DNA from 2 places in the Paenibacillus sp. DCT19 genome. Region 2 is predicted to be linked to the other one. Evidence: predicted binding sites of a transcription regulator. Region 2 holds the regulator's gene; the other holds the start of a gene.
What was found. Region 2 encodes CtsR, which represses protease genes until heat stress. Its sites were predicted from a motif close to ATGGTCAATAAAGGTCAAACA; they were not measured.

Region 1: a site for CtsR is predicted at 7,828-7,848, ahead of clpP (ATP-dependent Clp endopeptidase proteolytic subunit ClpP). Genes of this name have one in related genera too.

What each region holds. Positions count from the first base shown of each region.
Region 1 is NZ_CP029639.1:190,712-201,589, reverse strand. Features, by position in the region: gene eno (phosphopyruvate hydratase) at 1-1,157, opposite strand, end outside; gene gpmI (2,3-bisphosphoglycerate-independent phosphoglycerate mutase) at 1,398-2,942, opposite strand; gene tpiA (triose-phosphate isomerase) at 2,944-3,696, opposite strand; gene pgk (phosphoglycerate kinase) at 3,730-4,911, opposite strand; gene gap (type I glyceraldehyde-3-phosphate dehydrogenase) at 5,059-6,066, opposite strand; gene DMB88_RS00925 (sugar-binding transcriptional regulator) at 6,178-7,203, opposite strand; tRNA gene DMB88_RS00920 (tRNA-Arg) at 7,686-7,760, shown strand; gene clpP (ATP-dependent Clp endopeptidase proteolytic subunit ClpP) at 7,940-8,536, shown strand; gene DMB88_RS00910 (stalk domain-containing protein) at 8,736-9,833, opposite strand; gene DMB88_RS00905 (hypothetical protein) at 10,180-10,878, shown strand, end outside.
Region 2 is NZ_CP029639.1:5,794,704-5,805,581, forward strand. Features, by position in the region: gene pssA (CDP-diacylglycerol--serine O-phosphatidyltransferase) at 1-676, opposite strand, end outside; partial or broken gene disA (DNA integrity scanning diadenylate cyclase DisA) at 720-1,795, opposite strand; partial or broken gene radA (DNA repair protein RadA) at 1,809-3,175, opposite strand; partial or broken gene DMB88_RS26570 (ATP-dependent Clp protease ATP-binding subunit) at 3,465-5,923, opposite strand; gene DMB88_RS26575 (protein-arginine kinase McsB) at 6,155-7,219, opposite strand; gene DMB88_RS26580 (protein-arginine kinase activator protein McsA) at 7,248-7,772, opposite strand; gene DMB88_RS26585 (CtsR family transcriptional regulator) at 7,802-8,263, opposite strand; gene DMB88_RS31600 (sterol carrier protein domain-containing protein) at 8,754-8,990, opposite strand; gene DMB88_RS26590 (GNAT family N-acetyltransferase) at 8,978-9,928, opposite strand; rRNA gene rrf (5S ribosomal RNA) at 10,156-10,272, opposite strand; rRNA gene DMB88_RS26600 (23S ribosomal RNA) at 10,350-10,878, opposite strand, start outside.

The DNA.
Region 1 (10,878 bases), 1.1 Mb from region 2:
TGTCCAGCGTTAGTTGCAACCGCGATGTCAGCGATTGTGCTATCTTCGGACTCACCGGAACGGTGGGAGATAACAGCAGTGTATCCTGCACGTTTAGCCATTTCGATTGCATCGAATGTTTCAGTCAATGTACCGATTTGGTTTACTTTGATCAGGATGGAGTTACCGATACCTTGCTCGATACCTCTACCCAGACGCTCTGTGTTTGTTACGAACAAGTCGTCACCAACGAGTTGTACTTTGTCTCCCAATTTCTCAGTGAGCAATTTCCAACCATCCCAGTCATCTTCGGACATACCGTCTTCGATTGTGATGATTGGGTATTTCTCAACCCATGAAGCCAGAAGGTCAACATACTCAGCGGAAGTGTAAGATTTACCTTCACCAGCAAGTGTATATTTACCATCTTTGTAGAACTCAGTGGAAGCTACGTCCATACCCAAGAATACGTCAACGCCTGGTTTGTAACCAGCTTTTTCGATCGCTTCGATGATTGTAGTGATTGCTTCTTCGTTAGAACCAAGGTTTGGTGCGAAACCACCTTCGTCACCTACTGCTGTGTTCAAGCCTTTGGAGCTCAGTACAGATTTCAGGTTGTGGAAGATTTCTGCGCCTACGCGAAGAGCTTCTTTGAAGCTTGGTGCGCCAACAGGAAGAACCATGAACTCTTGAACGTCGATGTTGTTGTCAGCGTGCTCACCACCGTTGATGATGTTCATCATTGGTACTGGAAGAGCTTTAGCGTTGAATCCGCCGAGGTAAACGTAAAGTGGCAAGTCCAAAGCGTCAGCAGCAGCCCGAGCTACAGCCATGGATACTGCCAAGATTGCGTTAGCGCCCAATTTACCTTTGTTTGGCGTACCATCCAAAGTGATCATCAATTTGTCGATACCCAGTTGATCCAATGCGTCCATACCGATAACTTCTGGAGCGATTGTTTCGTTTACGTTTTTAACAGCTTGCAGAACGCCTTTACCGAGGTAACGGGATTTGTCACCATCGCGAAGCTCAACAGCTTCGTGGGCACCAGTGGATGCACCAGATGGAACGATTGCGCGTCCGATTGCGCCGGACTCCAAGTATACTTCAACTTCAACTGTAGGGTTACCGCGGGAGTCGAGGACTTCGCGAGCGTACACGTCAGAAATAATAGTCATGAGTGATAATCTCCTTTAAATTTGGATTTATTTAAATTCGGGAAAACTTGTGCTTGCCCTTATTCACTACGTCAGCAGAATCGTCTTCCGATCGCTGTTATCCCCTGATTTCTTTGAACTTATCGTCATAAGTTGAAATCATGTGATAAAGGCGAACGCGTTGCTTCTTCAGACTATTTCTGCTGCCTTCGTTCCGGGGCAAACGCCAAACTGCCCAATTCATATAAGAGGTTGTGTATCTTATTTACGGGTAGCGATGACAGATGTTCCTGTCATTTCTTCCGGTTTTGGCAATTGCATCAGGTCAAGAATCGTTGGCGCGATATCAGCCAAAATTCCGCCTTCACGCAAGGTTACATTCGCATCAGTAACGATAAATGGAACAGGGTTCGTTGTATGTGCAGTGAACGGACGTCCTTGCTCATCGAATACCATATCCGCGTTACCATGATCCGCAGTAATCAGCACAACGCCGCCTTTTGCGAGAACCGCGTCTACAACACGTCCCATGCACTCGTCTGTTACTTCAACCGCTTTGATTGTAGGCTCCAGCATACCGGAGTGTCCAACCATATCAGGGTTAGCGAAGTTCAGAATGATTGCATCGTGTTTGTCTGCTTCAATCTCGCGTACACATGCGTCTGCCACTTCATAAGCGCTCATCTCTGGTTGCAAGTCATATGTTGCAACTTTTGGTGAGTTAATCAGTACGCGAGTTTCGCCTGGAAGCTCAACATCACGTCCGCCGCTGAAGAAGAACGTTACGTGCGGGTATTTCTCTGTTTCTGCAATACGCAGTTGTTTTTTGTTGTTCTGTACCAGAACCTCACCCAGTGTATTGTCGAGGTTCTTCGGCGAGTACGCCACATAACCTTCAACCGTCTCACTGAACAGAGTTAGGCACACAAAGTGCAAGCCTTCTGGGAACTTCGGTCCACGATCGAAACCGCGGAAGTCTTGGTTCGTGAATACTTGCGACAACTGGATTGCACGGTCAGGACGGAAGTTGAGGAAGATAACGGAATCGCCGCTTTCTACCAAACCTACCGGCTCACCATCCGCTTTGACGATAACCGTTGGTTCAACGAATTCATCAAATACGGATTTCTCATACGATTCTTCAACCGCTTTGAGTGGATCAGTGTATTTAGGGCCATCTCCATAAACGATAGCGCGGTATGATTTCTCAACTCGCTCCCAACGTTTGTCACGGTCCATCGCGTAATAGCGACCTTGTACCGTAGCGATCTGTCCTACACCAACCTCTTCAATTTTCGCGATCAGTTTTTGCATGAAGTCTTTACCACTGTCCGGCATAACATCACGGCCATCCATGAAGGCATGAATATACACATCATTCATTTCTTCTTTTTTGGCGAGATCCAGCATAGCGAACAAGTGGTCGATGTGACTATGTACGCCACCATCAGACAACAAGCCGTAGAGATGAAGCTTTTTACCGTTTTGTTTCGCTTCGCGTACAGCTTTAACGAGCGTTTCGTTATCGAAAAACTCACCATCGCGAATTGATTTGGAGATACGGGTCAAATCCTGGTAAACGATCCGGCCAGCACCAATGTTAAGGTGACCAACCTCAGAGTTCCCCATTTGCCCTTCTGGCAAACCTACAGCCTCACCGCAAGCAGTGAGTGTTGTGTGTGGGAATTGGCTCATAAAACGGTCATAATTCGGTTTTTTGGCTTGCGCTACCGCGTTGCCTTCCACCGTATTACGAAGACCGAAGCCATCCATGATGATCAGTGCTACAGGTTTTGGAGCTGTCATCTTACTTCGCCCCCTCAACAAGCGCGATGAACGAAGCTGGCTGCAAGCTAGCACCGCCAACAAGTGCGCCGTCGATGTCGCTTTGTCCGAGGTATTCAGTTACGTTCTCAGGTTTAACGCTGCCGCCGTATTGAATACGAACTGCATCAGCAACCTGCTCGTTGTACAGATCTTTCACCAATGTACGGATGTAAGCAATAACTTCATTCGCATCTTGGGAAGTGGAAGATTTGCCTGTTCCAATCGCCCAGATTGGCTCATAAGCAATAACAACTTGTGCTGCTTGCTCTGCGGACAGACCTTCAAAAGCAGCTACCGTTTGCACTTTGCATACGTCTTTTGTTTGGTTCGCTTCACGCTCTTCGAGCGTCTCACCAAGACAGAAGATTGGAGTCAATCCGTGACGGAATGCTGCATGCAACTTTTTATTGACAGTCTCATCGGTTTCCGCAAAATATTGACGGCGCTCCGAGTGACCAATAATGACATAATCCACACCCAGGTCTTTCAGCATGATGCCGCTGATCTCACCTGTGAATGCACCATTATCTTCAAAGTGAAGATTTTGGGCACCAATTTTGATGTTTGTACCTTTAACCGCTTCTACCAGTGTTGGCAGATTCGTAAATGGTGCGCAGATTACAGTTTCCACGCCTTCTACTTCCGCTTTTCCTTTAACCTCCTGAATGAAGTCATTGGATTCGGAAACGGTTTTGAACATTTTCCAGTTACCTGCAATAATCGGTGTTCTCATGGTTTTCAACTCCTTCATGCTATAGCTTAAAACTTATTTGTCGTTCAATGCAACTACGCCTGGAAGCACTTTGCCTTCCATGAATTCGAGTGATGCTCCGCCACCTGTGGAGATGTGATCCATTTTGTCAGCCAATTTGAACTTCTCAGCTGCTGCTGCGGAGTCACCGCCACCAATTACTGTGTAAGCATCAGTTGTTGCGCAAGCTTCCGCCACTGCACGAGTACCGTGGGAGAATGGCTCGATTTCGAATACGCCCATTGGTCCGTTCCATACAACGAGTTTGGAGTTTTTAACCACGTCAGCATAGATCTCACGTGTTTTAGGACCGATGTCGATACCTTCCCAATCTGCAGGAATGTCGCCAACTTCAACGATTTTTGTGTTTGCATTCGCACTGAAATCATCGGAAATTACGATATCCACTGGCAGGTAGAAGTTCTTGCCCAATTTCTTCGCTTTTTCGATGAAGCCCAGAGCAACATCCAGTTTGGATTCATCCAACAGAGATTGACCTACTTCATGACCTTGAGCCTTCATGAACGTGTAAGACAGACCTCCACCGATGATTACGTTGTCTGCAATATTCAACAGGTTGTCGATCACATCGATTTTGTCTTTAACTTTGGAACCACCGATGATTGCTGTGAAAGGACGCTCAGGATTGGAGATTGCTTTACCCAATACTTCAAGCTCTTTTTCCATCAACAAACCAGATACAGCTGGTAGCAAGTGAGCGATACCTTCTGTTGAAGCATGTGCTCTGTGTGCCGCACCAAACGCGTCGTTAACGAAAACGTCAGCCAGTTCAGCAAATTGTTTTGCCAGTTCAGGATCGTTTTTCTCTTCGCCAGCGTGGAAACGAACGTTCTCAAGCAACAATACGTCACCGTTGTTCAGTTCAGCGATTTGAGCTTTAACTGTTTCGCCAACGGAATCGTCAGCTTTAACAACTTTTTTACCAAGCAATTCAGACAAACGCTCAGCAGCTGGAGTCAAACGCAAGGATTCAACCACTTCGCCGTTAGGGCGACCCATGTGGCTTGCCAAAATGACTTTAGCACCTTTTTCGATCAAGAAGTTGATCGTAGGCAGGGTTGCACGAATACGCTTGTCATCTGTAATTTTACCATCTTCGAGCGGCACATTAAAATCTACACGTACAAACGCCCGTTTTCCTGTTAATTCGATATCACGTACACTCTTTTTGTTCATCTGTATTTCCTCCGCACCCATGTATTTTGTGGACCAATGAAGAGCAAAAAACCCTTGTCAATCCTGGTGTTTTTGAGAAATTTGCAAAAGGTTGATATATAAAGAGCGGAAACAATACTCTGTTTCCGCTCTATGTTATTGCAGATATTACTTAATCATTTTTGCAAAGTGCTCCAAAGTGCGAACCAATTGTGCAGTGTAGGACATTTCATTGTCATACCAAGCTACAGTTTTAACCAATTGTTGGTCGCCAACAGTCAGAACTTTAGTTTGAGTTGCATCAAACAGGGATCCGAAAGTGATACCTTGGATATCGGAAGATACGATTTCGTCTTCAGTGTATCCGAAAGTTTGTGGATCGGAAGCTTCTTTCATTACTGCGTTAACTTCTTCAGCAGTAACTTTTTTACCCAATACAGTTACAAGCTCAGTCAGGGAACCAGTAGCTACTGGTACACGTTGAGCTGCACCGTCCAATTTACCTTGCAGTTCAGGGATAACCAAACCGATTGCTTTAGCAGCACCAGTTGTGTTAGGGATGATGTTTTCAGCCGCTGCACGAGCACGACGGAAGTCACCTTTAGGGTGTGGAGCATCCAAAGTGTTTTGGTCGCCAGTGTAAGCGTGAATTGTAGTCATCAAACCTTGAACGATTCCGAATTTGTCTTGCAACGTTTTTGCCATAGGTGCCAGGCAGTTCGTTGTGCAAGATGCGCCGGAGATTACAGTTTCAGTACCGTCGAGGATTTCATGGTTTACGTTGTAAACGATGGTTTTCATGTCGCCAGTAGCTGGTGCGGAGATAACAACTTTCTTAGCTCCACCTTTCAAGTGTTTCTCAGCAGCTTCTTTAGTTGTGAAGAAACCAGTACATTCCAGAACGATATCTACACCGAGGTCTCCCCAAGGCAGTTCTTCTGGGTTGCGGTTAGCCAATACTTTAACTTCTTTGCCGTTCACTTTGAAGAAGCCATCATGTACTTCAACATCCCCATCGAAGCGACCTTGAGTTGTATCATATTTAAGCAAATGAGCCAGCATTTTAGCATCAGTCAAGTCGTTGATTGCTACAACTTCAATGCCCTCTACATTTTGAATACGACGGAATGCCAAGCGACCAATACGTCCAAAACCGTTAATACCTACTTTAATCATGAGTAAGTTCCTCCCAAGTTTTGATTGATTTTTTTTATGAAGCTATATATTCAAGACAGACTGTGAAGTCCGTCAAGACAACAAATTTGAAGTGTTCTAGAAAATTAATTCTCATTCCAGTTCGGCAACGATGACTTTGGCAGCAGCCTCATCAATAATCAAAATATCTTCCTGTCCGAATCTAAGCACGGAGTGAATGGCAGCCGCTTTGCTTTTGCCACCCGCAATTCCGATCACTACATCGGTTCGTTCAATATCTTGAAGTCGCATACCGAGTGTAAGCATGGTGTGAACCACGTTACCCTGATCATTAAAATAATAACCGAATGATTCCGATACGGCTCCTTGCTCCTGAAGCTCTTCCACAATCTCTGTAGCAAGTTTGCGTCGCCGTGCCATCTCCACGGCATCACCGATTCCGTGAATAACGATGCGCGATTGTCTAATCAGCTGTAGAATCTCCTGGACACCCGGATCTTGAACAAGGGATTCATAGGCATGGTCACTAAGCAAATCCGGTACATGCAGGAGTTTGTATTGTGCTCCTACCCGTTTTGCCATCGTGGATGCGATCGTATTGGCCTGAATTTCGAGACTTTCTCCTAGTCCACCGCGTGCAGGGACGAACCAGACACCTTTGAGTGGTGTTGGCGGATTAAGCTGCTCTGCAACTTCAGCCGTTGTTGAACCGCCTGTTACGGCAACAACGTCGTTATCATTCATAATATTGCCGAGAGCCTTCGCTCCGGCCTTGCCCAGTTCCCGTTTGGCAAATGGAGATACGTCCGAATCGCCAGGAACAACGACTACCTTTTGCAGACCGTAGGCTTGCTTGATGCGCTCTTCCAGTTCGGACAATCCGAACAGCTCTTTGGCGACAGGTTCTAACTGCTGCAGCAAATCATGACCTGCCTCGCTGATCTTCATTCCTGTACTGTCAATTTCAATAAGTCCCTGAGCCTTTAATAGATCGGTCTCAGCCCTCAGAACCCGCTCGGTCATCTGCATGGAATTAGCTAACGTTCTTCGTCCAATCACATCCGATAACATGATCTGGTGTAGAATCGTATACCTCTTCTTCAAGACATCCATGAGATCAGGCAGAAGCTGCTTTTGCACTTCTAAAATCTTTCGCATGCTTTCCACTCCCGCAAGCTTCTCGTTCCAAGCTCTCTTTCATGGCCTCAAAATGTCCCGGGTTAACTTTTTAAGTCCCACGTCTATTCTACCTAAAACTGACGCGACATGCAAGTGTTTCAAACGCCCCATTTCATAACGTTTCTCTAAGCTTGTACGCGCTTATTTTCACAATCTTGAGCTTCTAGTAGGTGTTGAATCTGTTTCACACTATATATAGAAGAAAGTCTACATTCTTATCTACATATGGCTTCATTTCTACCTTGCTCAACATGTGCAAAACCTCTTATAGCATGTACTTAAATACATTCTTTATCCACTTATCTTCATCATTATCATTTTCGTTGTATTCCAAACTACGAGGCTGATCATTTGCTTGCATTTCGAACACGCTTAAGATATAATCATTAATGCTGTCACATATTTGAAGCTCATTTGTGTGCAAGCATCCGCGCTACGAAAGAGTAGCCAACAATTCATGTGCGCCCGTGGTCCAATGGATATGACGTAGGCCTCCGAAGCCTGAGATCCAAGTTCGATTCTTGGCGGGCGCGCCATTCTTATTTCGTAGTACATAACCCTTTTAACCAATGAAACCGGAAAGGTTTCTTTTTTTTCAAAGTTAGTTTGACTTTCTTTGACTTTTTGTTTGGAATTGTTTATGATGTGGGTAATACGGTAACAGTTTAAATATAAACACCAATTTAACATTTACATTTCCGAGGAGGTTTTTCACGTGAGTTATATTCCAATGGTCGTTGAACAGAGCAACCGCGGTGAGCGGGCCTATGACATCTATTCCAGATTGCTGAAGGATCGTATCATCTTCCTTGGCAGTGACGTGAATGACGTTGTGGCGAATGCCATTATGGCACAGATGTTATTCTTGGCTGCAGAAGATCCAGAGAAAGACATTCACTTATACATCAACAGCCCAGGCGGATCCATCACAGCCGGTATGGCCATTTACGATACAATGCAATTCATCAAACCAGATGTATCTACAATTTGCGTAGGTATGGCAGCTTCCATGGGTGCATTCTTGCTTAATGCGGGTGCCAAAGGTAAACGTTTTGCATTGCCTAACAGTGAGATCATGATTCACCAACCACTTGGTGGAGCACAAGGTCAAGCTACAGATATCGAAATCCGTGCTCGTCGCATTCTGAAAATGCGCGACACATTGAACCGCATCATCTCCGAGCGTTCCGGTCAACCCCTGGAGCGTATCGAGAAAGATACAGATCGTGACTACTTCATGAGTGCTGCTGAAGCTGCCGATTACGGTATCATTGATAAAGTTATCGAAAGAGTAGGTTCAGAAGGCGTATAATCGCGGAACTCACCTATAAAGTCATAATTTGAAGCCTTCTTGGCTTCTAACTATGAACTAGTAAAATCCCACCATTCTACGAATGGTGGGATTTTTTTGTCATTTTATGATGATGGCAACTGCAATTGCGCGTCGTTAAACTGCCGTTCTATACGTGATAAATCTGATATTTATTAAACATATGATAACGTTTCTGCTCTTACTTTTCAGCAGCTACTCCACTGAATGGCGTTGCACCTTTAGGAAGAACTTCTTTGTACGTGAATGGGAACTCCGGGAACCCTTCAGCATATGCAGTGTACTCATACAGTTGGAAGAACACGACAATGCCCGTTGGCGTAACGTAGAAGTCCTGGTCTTTGTTCAAGCCAGTGTATCCATCCAGATAACCGCCACGTGCTTTAAGCTGAGTTCCTACTTTTTTGCCAAGCGTGTCACGCATCGCTGTATTGTTTTGAAGCACGTCATTCAGCGACAATTCCTTGCCCGTTTCTAGATCAAACGTATGTCCTGAACGGGTCGTCATGCCATGAGCTCCTGCATAATCCTCATAGCGCTGTGTAATGAGTCCCAGCACGCCATTTTCGTTATATGTCACAACATATGTGCTCTCAAAAGCGTACGGGCGATTCGCAGTGGCAGCTCCAAATTCAGTCGCTTGCTTCTTGAAGTCCGCTACAAATGCATCAGCCTCATCCTTCAGCACCTTGTTGATTGCCGCTTGAGCTTTATCATTCGCCAGTCCGCTCACCTGCGGATATTGGATATCCACTTCAGCATTTTTGACAGTCGCTTTCACCGTAGCTGCTTTTACCGTTACATTATTCTGCTTCACTTTGCTAAGTGTTAACGTCTTCGCTTGCCCATTCCAGCTTCCCTGAACACCCAGATAATCTCTCATCGCTGAGAAAGGAATGTATAACCGCCCCTGAATCAACTTCGCCTCAACGCCCGGATAGTAGTTATTCACTCTAAGCATTGGTGATCCATCAGCTAGACTAATTTTCATCTTATTGTTAGCTGCGGTCAGCGTATACTCTTTGTTCTTCGCGTCATATGTTAACGTTCCACCTGCAACATCTTTGACCGCAGTTAGAGATACCCATGTAGATCCACCCTGCAGAAGGCCTTTTTGAGTCAGCGTTTTACCTGCCGATTTCAGTGTTACTTCCGTTGGAGTCGTTACTTTAGTTGAGACCGAAGCCGCTTGAACCGAACTTTCCTGCCACCCTGCTCCACTACCTACAATAATTCCAGCCGCCAGCAACGCACTCGTCCATTTCTTCCATGATGTCATATATAAAAACTCCTCTCCATAATTCACACTAAGGGTTCATTGCGTATGTATTTTGAACGATAATGCCTCATACGCTCACCTCTTTATTATAATTAACCCATTTGAGGAAAGGTTTACAGCTCCAGTTACAATCTTGACGATAAAGTTGAAATAAATTACACCGAAAATGACCGTTTTGTCACGAACATATATACAAAAACGATACTAAATGAACGATAAATAGAGGTCTGCCTATCCAATAATTCATTAAACAACATCAGTAAACTCACCGATATTATGAATTAGGGTTAACCCGCACACCTTTTGAAAAAAAGACAATATGAGAAGAGGAAAGAGGAAACGTTATATGATTATTAGGAAATGTATTGCCCTGTTGTTGATCTGTTCCCTATTGCTCACAATTTATCCCGAGACTGGACATTCAGCAGCAACTACAGAAGGCAGCAAGGAAAAAGTAAGACACCGCACAACCTACATATTTGATGAAAGACAACAGCAGGTCACTGTACGAACAACGGTAATTAGTTATGACACAGGTGTGAAAAAGGTTAAGGAGTATGATTTCAGCGACTCATCGTTGCAGCCCTCTTCATATCGATTCACTTCGACTAACGGATTCAACCAACAAGACGGTGTTGTCGTAGACACTCCACAAGGATTGAAGGCATATACATTAGCCTACCTGAACACAGGTGCCGTCATTTATGAATATGACTATGCCTCCATTAAGCTTCGCAAAATCACAGAGATCAAATCCAACAACTGGCTCAAACTTTGGGCCAAACAAGGGCTGTACTCCGTAAGATCGGATAACGGTGATACCCAGTACTATTCCCTTGTAGATAACAAACGAGTTTTATCCAATGGCAGCATCATTACTAGCCAAGATGTGACAAATACTAAATTCAGTACAAGCAGTTCAGCTGCGTCCACACCTCTCGGTGCATACTGTCCTGACGTAAAATTCACCGGTTGCTTTATCCTCTTATTTGGCGGATTAAAGGGTAGCCCAGTGAAAGTAACCAAAAATGACATTGTGTACGAC
Region 2 (10,878 bases):
GGGAGGCTACTGTGCGTAAATTATGCTTCATTCCGTATAAGGCATACAGCACAAGCGGAATAAAGATTAATTTGGATAACTGTTCTGGGAAAATAACCGCTACGGCTACTGCAAAGGCAATCACCCATGGAGCAATCCAGATCGCTTTACGAGGTAGGCCTACCTTTTTGAAGTTAGGGTATTTAAGTGAGCTCACCATCAGATACGACAACAACAATGTGGCAATGATCATACTGATCGGTCCGATATCTTTGTTAAACAAGGATAACGTCGCTAGCACTCCACCCGCCGCTGGAATCGGCAGACCAGTGAAATACCCCGGAATTCCCGGGCGTACATTAAATCTAGCCAAGCGAATCGCACCACAGATGGGAAAGCTCGCTGTTGCAATCCAAGCTAGTACAGGGGAAGCATCTTGAAATGAAACCATAAACACAATCAGCGCTGGAGCAGCACCAAACGATACCATATCCGACAGAGAGTCCAGCTCCTTGCCGAATTCACTCTGGGCATTCAATGCTCGTGCCACCCGTCCGTCCAGACCATCCAGTAACATCGCGACAATAACCATAATCGCTGCTAAACTGTAGTTTCCCTCAATTGCAAGTAATATTGCCATCATTCCAAGAAACAGATTACCTAAGGTAAAGAGATTCGGAATGAATCTGGTTAACATCGTTGTTTCACCTCATCATCTTCAAGCCGTTATAGGCACACTCTTACATCTGTCTGTCGATAAACATTTGCTCCTGTAGCCGCTTCAGACCTTCCTTGATTGTGCGGGCACGCACTTCACCAATTCCATCTACTTCATCCAACTCTTCAATGGTTGCCATAATAACTTGAGGCAACTGTTCAAATTGATCCACCAGGTTATGAATGATGACATTGGGCAGACGGGGTATCTTATTTAATACCCGGAATCCACGTGGCGCAACCGAGTCCTCAGACGTCGCTGCTGATGAAGGATATCCGAGCAAACGTACAATATGATGTGCATCAAGCAGTTCATCATCCGACAATCTCTTCAGACCCACAATAATTTCGCGAATCTTGTCATCACTATCGTCGCGTGCATAGTCTTTATAGAGCAACCATGCCTCTTCTTCCGTTGTACCCACCAGCTCTTCCATTTGCATGGAGATCAGTCTTCCTTCATTGCCTAACTCATGAATATATCGTTTAATTTCCGTTTTGATCCGCATCACCATTTCTGTCCGCTGAATAACATTCACGACTTCGGGAATGGTCACCTGTTCTTCAAATTCTGAAGCACTTAGGTTGGTTAGAGACTGCGTCAAAACGGCTTTGTATTTCTCCAACGTTTGAATCGCCTGATTGGCCTTAGTCAAAATTACACCAATCTCTTTCAGCGAATATCTGAGTGTTCCCTGATACAGAGTAATAATATTCCGACGTTGAGAGATGGACACTACCAATTTGCCCGTTTGCTTTGCTACGCGCTCCGCTGTACGGTGACGAATCCCTGTTTCTGAAGAAGATATAGAGGAATCTGGGATTAGTTGAGTATTCGCGTATAAAATGCGTTTCAAATCCTCACTGAGGATAATGGCACCATCCATCTTGGCAAGCTCATACAGATAGTTCGGAGAGAAATCACAATTAATTGAAAATCCCCCGTCAACCACTTCCATCACTTCAGGGCTGTATCCTACAACAAGCAGTGCCCCGTTTTGGCGCGCAGCACGTTCTCCAGACCTTCGCGGAAAGGTGTACCTGGTGCGATCAACCTTAACAACTCATTCATATTATCCAGTTGGCTCGAATCTTTCATCTTGTTATGCCCCCTAATCTAAAGCGACCGCTAGTGCATCTGCCACGGTATTCACACCGATCAGTTGTATCCCGCGAGGATGTTTCCAGCCCTTTAAGCTTTTTTCTGGTAAAATGACTCGTTTGAAGCCAAGCTTCTCGGCTTCTTTCACACGTTGTTCGGCTCGTGATACAGCTCGAACTTCACCCGTCAAACCAATTTCGCCAAATATGACATCATCCGGTTTGGTTGGTACATCTCTTAGACTTGAAGCGATGCTTATTGCAACCGCCAAATCCACAGCAGGTTCATCTAAGCGTACGCCCCCGCAACATTAAGATAGGCATCCTGGGTTTGCAGAAACATCCCCATGCGCTTCTCCAATACAGCGATGATCAGGTTTAACCGGTGATGGTCTATGCCTGTCGCCATACGACGCGGAGATGGGAAATGAGTGGCAGAGATCAATGCCTGTAGCTCCACGAGTAAGGGACGTGTGCCTTCCATGCTTGCTACAACTGTAGATCCAGCAACGCCGAGTGGACGTTCGGACAGAAAGAGCTCTGATGGATTACCGACTTCACGAAGCCCATCTTCACCCATTTCAAAAATACCGATCTCATTCGTGGAACCAAAACGGTTCTTCACCGCCCGCAATAAACGATACGTATGATGACGCTCCCCTTCAAAATAGAGTACACAATCCACCATATGTTCTAGCATACGTGGTCCGGCAATGGCACCTTCCTTGGTAACATGCCCCACGAGAACCGTTGCAATGCCTCGGCCTTTGGCAATTCGCATGAACCTTGATGTACATTCCCTTACCTGGGCTACACTTCCCGGTGCACTGGTAACTTCGGGCAAATATACCGTCTGAATCGAGTCGATGACAAGAAAATGCGGCTGGATCTGCTCCACCGCTTCCTCAACACGTTCCATATTGGTTTCACACAGCACATACAGCTCAGGAGATAGTGCGCCAAGACGATCTGCTCTTAATTTGGTCTGTTTTACTGATTCCTCGCCTGATACATACAACACACGCAATCCTGAATGTGTCAACGCATGAGACGTCTGCAACATTAATGTTGATTTTCCAATTCCCGGGTCTCCGCCCACCAGAACGAGAGAACCTGGAACGATCCCGCCACCCAATACACGGTTCAGTTCTCCGATTCCAGTCTGCACTCGCGGCTCCTGACCGCTATCTATATCTATGATAGGAAGCGGTTTATCTTTACTGTCAAAAAGGGGAGAATTCCTCCCTTGTGTTTTGACCACCGTTTCAGTTTCTTCTATCATTGAATTCCATGACTGACAACCTGGACACTTACCATACCATTTGGGGGCTTCATAGCCGCATTCCGTACATTGAAACTTGGTTTTTACTTTGGCCACTTCAGCACTCCTACCATTTATTTTATAACAGCATTTTGCATTATTCGACGAATTTTGCCCCGACTTCCTAACGCGCAGGGTTAATAAAAGTTTACCATTGTTTGAGATTTTTCGTAAAGGATTATCGTAAACTTTACACATGTTCCTGAATTTTCTACACCTGTTATTGCCACTGCCTCATTGATAAGAAGTCAAATTGCTCAGATTGCAAAAAAAGACCTCTCTGGCATAAGCCAGAAAGGTCCTTTGTCATTCCCATGAATCTATTTCACGAATGATCCAGATTGGATTACTTCGTTTCGATCTCTTCTGTGGATGGAACAATATCTTTTTTAGTTACAGACAAGGCGCCATTATCCTCATCAATCAACAAGGAATCACCTTTAACTACATTGCCTGTAAGCAATTCTTCTGACAATTTGTCTTCGATATGCTTCTGGATTGCCCGACGTAGTGGACGCGCACCATAAGCTGGATCGAAGCCCGCTTTGGCAAGGAATGCCTTCGCATTGTCCGTAAGCTCGAAGTCCACTTCGTATTCACGTAGGCGTTTCCGAAGTTCTTCACTCATGAGTGTAACAATCTCAGCAATGTGTTTTTCTTCGAGAGAATGGAAGACGATAATTTCATCAATCCGGTTAAGGAATTCTGGACGGAAGCTTTTCTTCAGCTCATCCATAACTTTACCCTTCATGTTGTCATAATCCGCTCCTGCATCTACCACAGCAGTGAATCCGAGTGTAGAGTTACGTTTAATCGCTTCTGCACCCACATTGGATGTCAGGATGATCAACGTGTTGCGGAAGTCAACTACGCGGCCTTTGGAATCTGTGAGACGACCATCTTCAAGCACTTGCAACAGAATGTTGAACACTTCTGGGTGTGCTTTTTCGACTTCATCCAAGAGCACAACGGAGTACGGTTTGCGACGAACTTTCTCCGTCAACTGACCGCCTTCTTCGTAACCGACATATCCTGGAGGCGCTCCGACCAATCTTGATGTGGAGTGTTTCTCACCATACTCAGACATATCGATACGAATTACTGCATTCTCATCACCAAACATCGCTTCAGCTAGCGCACGAGCCAGCTCGGTTTTACCAACCCCAGTAGGACCGAGGAAGATAAATGAACCCATTGGACGTTTCGGATCCTTCAGACCAGCACGAGCACGACGTACTGCACGGCTGACCGATTTAACAGCTTCATCTTGACCGATAACACGTTCATGGAGAATTTGCTCCAGGTTCATCAAGCGCTGCGTTTCTTCTTCTTTCAGCTTGTTCACCGGAATTCCAGTCCAGTTGGCTACCACTTGTGCGATATCCTCAGGAGTTACCTCAGAATCCGTGCGACCTTGTTTTTCTTTCCATTGGTTCTTCGTTACATCTAGCTCTTCACGGATTTTTTGTTCCGTATCACGCAGGGCTGCTGCTTTCTCGAACTCCTGGCTTTGCACCGCTGCATCTTTCTCCTTGCGGATATCTTCAAGACGGCTCTCCAGTTGTTTCAAGTTTGGCGGTACTGTATATGAGTTCAACCTTACTTTGGAACCCGCTTCATCGATCAAGTCGATCGCTTTGTCCGGCAAGAAACGGTCAGTAATATATCGATCAGACAATTTAACCGCCTGTACAATTGCTTCATCTGTGATTTTCACACGGTGATGGGCTTCATAACGGTCACGCAAGCCGTGCAAAATTTGAATAGCTTCTTCTGGGATGGTTGATCCACCGTAATAGGTTGGAAACGACGCTCAAGCGCTGCATCTTTTTCAATATATTTACGATATTCATCCAGCGTTGTTGCACCAATGCACTGCAATTCTCCACGTGCCAGAGCCGGCTTCAAAATGTTAGAAGCATCGATTGCACCTTCTGCTCCACCTGCACCGATCAAGGTATGCAACTCATCAATAAACAGGACGATGTTACCCGCTTGGCGAATCTCATCCATTATTTTTTTCAAGCGATCTTCGAATTCACCACGGTATTTCGTACCCGCTACAACTGAACCCATATCCAGTGTCATAACGCGTTTGTCACGCAATGTTTCTGGAATTTCGTTTGCAATAATTTTTTGGGCAAGTCCTTCAGCAATCGCTGTTTTACCTACCCCTGGTTCACCGATCAATACCGGATTGTTCTTCGTACGACGACTCAGCACTTGAATTACGCGCTCAATCTCTTTGCTACGCCCGATAACAGGATCAAGGTTGTTTTCCTTCGCATAGGCCGTGAGGTCACGAGCCAGGCTGTCGAGTGTTGGCGTGCTAACATTAGCAGGTGTTCCGTTATGACTTGATACCGCTTCGCTGCTACCCAGCAATTGAAGAACTTGCTGACGAGCTTTGTTCAAGCTAATACCTAAGTTGTTAAGTACACGTGCTGCTACACCTTCACCTTCACGGATCAATCCAAGCAAGATGTGTTCTGTTCCTACATATGTGTGACCCAATTTGCGGGCTTCATCCATAGATAGCTCAATTACTTTTTTCGCACGAGGCGTATATGCAATGTTAGTAGGTTGCTCCTGACCACGGCCAATCAGCGTTTCTACTTCATCCTGAATTTTTTCCAATCCGAGTCCCAGGCCGATCAGCGCTTTGGCTGCAATACCTTCGCCTTCACGAATGAGGCCGAGCAAAATGTGCTCAGTACCGATGTTATTATGACCGAGACGGACAGCTTCTTCCTGCGCTAATGCGAGTACCTTTTGGGCACGTTCCGTAAATCTTCCAAACATCATATCTCCTGCACCTCCATGGTTTTGGATAAAACGGGTTAGAGCCCCTTGAAACAAGCTCTTCCACCGTATTCTTTATAACACGTTGTCTGCAGCCATGCTGCGAATAAAATCATTCAGCTGTTCACATCAATTATTGCAGCTTCGTTGCAAATACCTTGATGCAAATTGCCATATTATATAAAAGCTGCAATTGCAGCGTGAAACCTCATTTATAAATCTGAAAAGGCTAACTTACTTTGCTGGGTTGATCGTATCACGAATGAGCTGAGCACGGTAGATATCTCGTTCATCTGTACGCATATCTTCCCCGAATGTTTTCTGCAAGAAACCAGGCTGAGTCATTACGTTCAGCTCGTTCATCACCGGTATAGTGAGTCCTTCCAACAGACCTAGATCTACACCAAGACGAACGTCGGAGAGACGCTGTGCAGCTTCCTTCGAGTCGACTATGGCTGCGTGAGACAGTATGCCATAAGATCGCATAACCCTGTCCGTAATACGCAGTCTTGAGTCGGTGATCAGTCGTTCTCTAGCGGTACGTTCATGTCCAATCATCTGTAACACAACACTGTGCAGATTTTCGATAACTTCTTGCTCGGTCTGTCCTAGCGTGATCTGGTTAGAGATCTGGAATAGGTTGCCCATTGCTTCGCTACCTTCACCGTAAATCCCGCGGACAGTAAGCCCTACCTGGGAAACCGCCGTTAGAATACGTCCAATCTGTTGTGTCATGACAAGAGCCGGCAAATGCATCATTACGGATGCCCTTACACCTGTACCGACATTGGTAGGACAGCTGGTCAAGTATCCTCTACGATCATCAAATGCATAATCCACATGCGCTTCAAAAGCATCATCTATCGCAGAAGCTTTCTCCCAAGCTTCTTTCACCTGGAACCCCGGATAGAGGCATTGGATCCTAAGATGATCCTCTTCATTAATCATGATACTGACAGACTCATCCTCACTAAGGATGACAGCACCGTTCTTGGATTCATTCGCTAGACTGGGACTAATCAGATGTTTCTCCACCAACACACGTTTGTCGAGCTCATCAATATCGATTAGATCCAGTGTGTGAAAATTTCCAAAAGCATGAACATCGTCGTATTGAAGTACTTCGCTCAGCTTATTCAGCACTTCCTCCGATTGCTCATTGGATGCAAGCATCGGAAATGGATAATGCTGCAGGTTGCGTGCGATCCGGACACGGCTGCTAATGACGATTTCTGAATCAGCCGCATCACTGCGCATCCAATCGCTGAGCGCCTTCTCTGTAAAAGGCAGATTAGGCATTACGCATCCCTCCTACTCATGACAAACTTTACTCCTGTGCTATTTCTTTTTCAAGTTCTCTGATCTGGTCACGAATTTGAGCAGCTTCTTCGAATTCTTCTTGCGTGATACTTTCTTGAAGAGTACGTTTCAAATCTGCAATTTGTCGTTTCACCTTGATACGACCACCAGCCCGTGCAGGTACTTTACCTACGTGGGAGGTGCTGCCATGCACCCTTTTGAACAACGGGTCTAGACGGCTATCAAAATATTTATAGCATGAGCTACAGCCGAACCGGCCGATTTTACTAAATTGGGAATACGTCATGCCACATTCTTCACATCGAAGGGATTGAGCAGGTGGTGTTCCTGCTGATCCACCTTTGCCAGATGGGTCGAAATCAAGCAGACCGGACAACAAGTTATGAATGGAGAATCCACCTGCTGTTCCAGGAATCATTTCCCCTTTTTCACGAGCACACGACTCGCAGATATGAAATTCCGTCTTCTCTCCGTTCACAATCTTCGTGAAATGAAGTGTAGCCGGACGATTATTGCATTCTTGGCAAAGCATTGATGTACCTCCTTTGGTCCCGATAGTTTTCATTTACCGAGCAAAGATATTAACATCGCCTTCAACATTCTGGCACGAATTTGATCCCGGTAAGGAAGTTTGACCAAAATAATTTCTCTCGATACAGCCGCCCGCATCAACCCCGCCTCTCGTTTGCTCAAGAAACGTGCTTCCTCTAGTTGGTAGATTAGACCTTCGGCAGCAGTCTGCCCGATCTCATCTCCAATACTATGATGCAAATGGTTATGCAGTGCTGAGTGAGCAGGTAGTTCGATCCGTTGAATACGTACATAACCACCGCCACCGCGTTTGCTTTCCACCAGATAGCCCTTCTCTAGGGTAAACCGGGTGCTGATGACGTAATTAATCTGAGAAGGCACGCATGAGAATTGGTCTGCCAGATCATTACGCTGAATTTCAACCATTCCTTCGGGACTTTCATGCAGAATACTCTTCAGATATTGTTCGATAATATCAGAGATATTACGCATCCACTCATCCTCCACTGTCTGAAACGTTAAGTCAATAAGGACCCACACGCCCCTACAGAGTGCACCTTCTCATCCCATTTAACCATTCCGTAAAACACCGAATCTGGATACAACAAGTGTTACCGGGAGAGTATAGGCCGCTCGAAGGTCCTTTGATACTGCTTGTTCCGCAAAGAAAAGTGTAGTCGCACTTTACTCAGCGAATGGCATAAGAAAGTCAAACAAAATGATGATCTCAGTTGACTTTGACTTTCTTTGACTTTATATACATTATAGCATATTTTGTGATTTTGCCAAGTGGGGTCACTATTCATTTTTTACGATTTTACACGAAATATTCTTTGGACACAAAAAAACCTCTCCAAAAGAGCTGGAGAAGTCCATTTGTCTTACCGTTACGCCTTCATGCTATATCAGGTGATTTCATGAGAGCCATCAGTGCTTCACTTAAAATAAGCCTTATAATCTCTTGATCAATCAATCTAATACTTTAGAAGAAATCAAGTAAATACGTTTCCCGTAAAGGAATTGCATTCTCCAAAGCATTAACCGCTTCAGCAGACCCATGAATTCTGCCTATCTTAGCCATTTCATCCGGTCTTCGGTATCCCATCAACACAGCAGTAAGGGATTGAATATCTATTTGTATCGTCCGATCTTCAGAAACAGGTTCGGAAGCCTTCCAGATTGAAGCCGTTCCATTCATGGCAACATTTAATTGCCACACACCTTCGTTCCAAGGTGCATGAGCATCCTTAACCTGAAGAGCAATCTGTACGGGGAATCCTGACTGGCGAACGGATACTGAGAAATAAATTGCTCCACACTCACGATGCGCGCCATAAAATAAGGAACAATCTCTTGCTGAATGCGTGGATTATCCAATTGAAAAGCAAGGGTATCACTTGCTGGTGCTTGTAATGTAACTTCTTCAATCATGGAATCATGATTGGCTATAAAGGTCCATAGAGCTTGTCTCGCTTCTTCATTCAGATGAATGATCTCATCGATCGCGAACTTACGCTCCTTGACCTCGTATAATATATACCCTTGCGCTTGCCCAGTTTCATCATAATATACGGCCTTCTGACTGGTTCCCTCCGTAAGCACCGAGTCTTTCCACCACGCATCGTCACGGATCAACATTCCGTTATAGCGCTCCGCATAAGCATTATATACGCTTTTTAAAACATCCAGATCCGGATTGCCTCTGCGCAGCGTTCCAGATGTTGGTTTTTTGGCAGGCAAATGCGACGCAGGTACTTTATATTTTTTGTATTCAATGTATGTTTCCCAACCATACTTCCGATAAAAGGCAAACGCAAACGGATGCAGGAACGAAATACTCTGTTTGTTGCGATTCATTTCTTCCAATGTGTGTTTGAGCAAACCAGCTACCCAGCCCTTGCGTCTGTACTCTGGCCACGTAGCTACACCTGCAATACCACCCATGTCGAATGACCGACCATGAATATACGTTTGAAAAGGGATAATGTGAAGCTTGGCACCTAGAGTGCCATCATCATACACTCCCCATACATCGTGTTTTGCAAACTGTTTTTGACGCTTCTCTCTCTGTTCCTCTTTCATTACAAATTGAAACGCATACTCAGAAAGCGCCATGCACTCATTGAAAGCGTCTGCTGTTAATTTACGAAATTCCATCTCATTCTGCACCCCGTTCTCTAGAAAATGATGAAATCATCCCAGTCTGTGGTCTGATCTGTAATGTAGTCTTCTCTATGAGTGTGTCAGAGGAGTTCTATAAAGTCAAATAAGAGGCGCCTAAGCGCCCCTTAAATACGTATATACACAGTATTATTATAAAAATAAGATGATCTACCTAGAAAAATATAAAAACCACCACCGAATAACATCGGCAGTGGTTCTTCGCTTGGCGGCGTCCTACTCTCCCAGGACCCTGCGGTCCAAGTACCATCGGCGCTAGAGGGCTTAACGGTCGTGTTCGGGATGGGTACGTGTGGAACCCCTCCGCCATCGCCACCAAACGCGTAGCTTACATTTCAGAGTGTTGTTCTCTGAAAACTAGATTCGAAACGAAAGTCTGCGATTTAAAACGTGCTAATTGGATAAGCCCTCGACCGATTAGTACTGGTCAGCTCCATGCATTACTGCACTTCCACCCCCAGCCTATCTACCTCGTCGTCTTCAAGGGGTCTTACATACTGGGAAATCTCATCTTGAGGGGGCTTCACGCTTAGATGCTTTCAGCGCTTATCCCGTCCGTACATAGCTACCCAGCGGTGCTCCTGGCGGAACAACTGGTACACCAGCGGTACGTCCATCCCGGTCCTCTCGTACTAAGGACAGCTCCTCTCAAATTTCCTACGCCCACGACAGATAGGGACCGAACTGTCTCACGACGTTCTGAACCCAGCTCGCGTACCGCTTTAATGGGCGAACAGCCCAACCCTTGGGACCTACTTCAGCCCCAGGATGCGATGAGCCGACATCGAGGTGCCAAACCTCCCCGTCGATGTGGACTCTTGGGGGAGATAAGCCTGTTATCCCCAGGGTAGCTTTTATCCGTTGAGCGATGGCCCTTCCATGCGGTACCACCGGATCACTAAGCCCGACTTTCGTCCCTGCTCGAC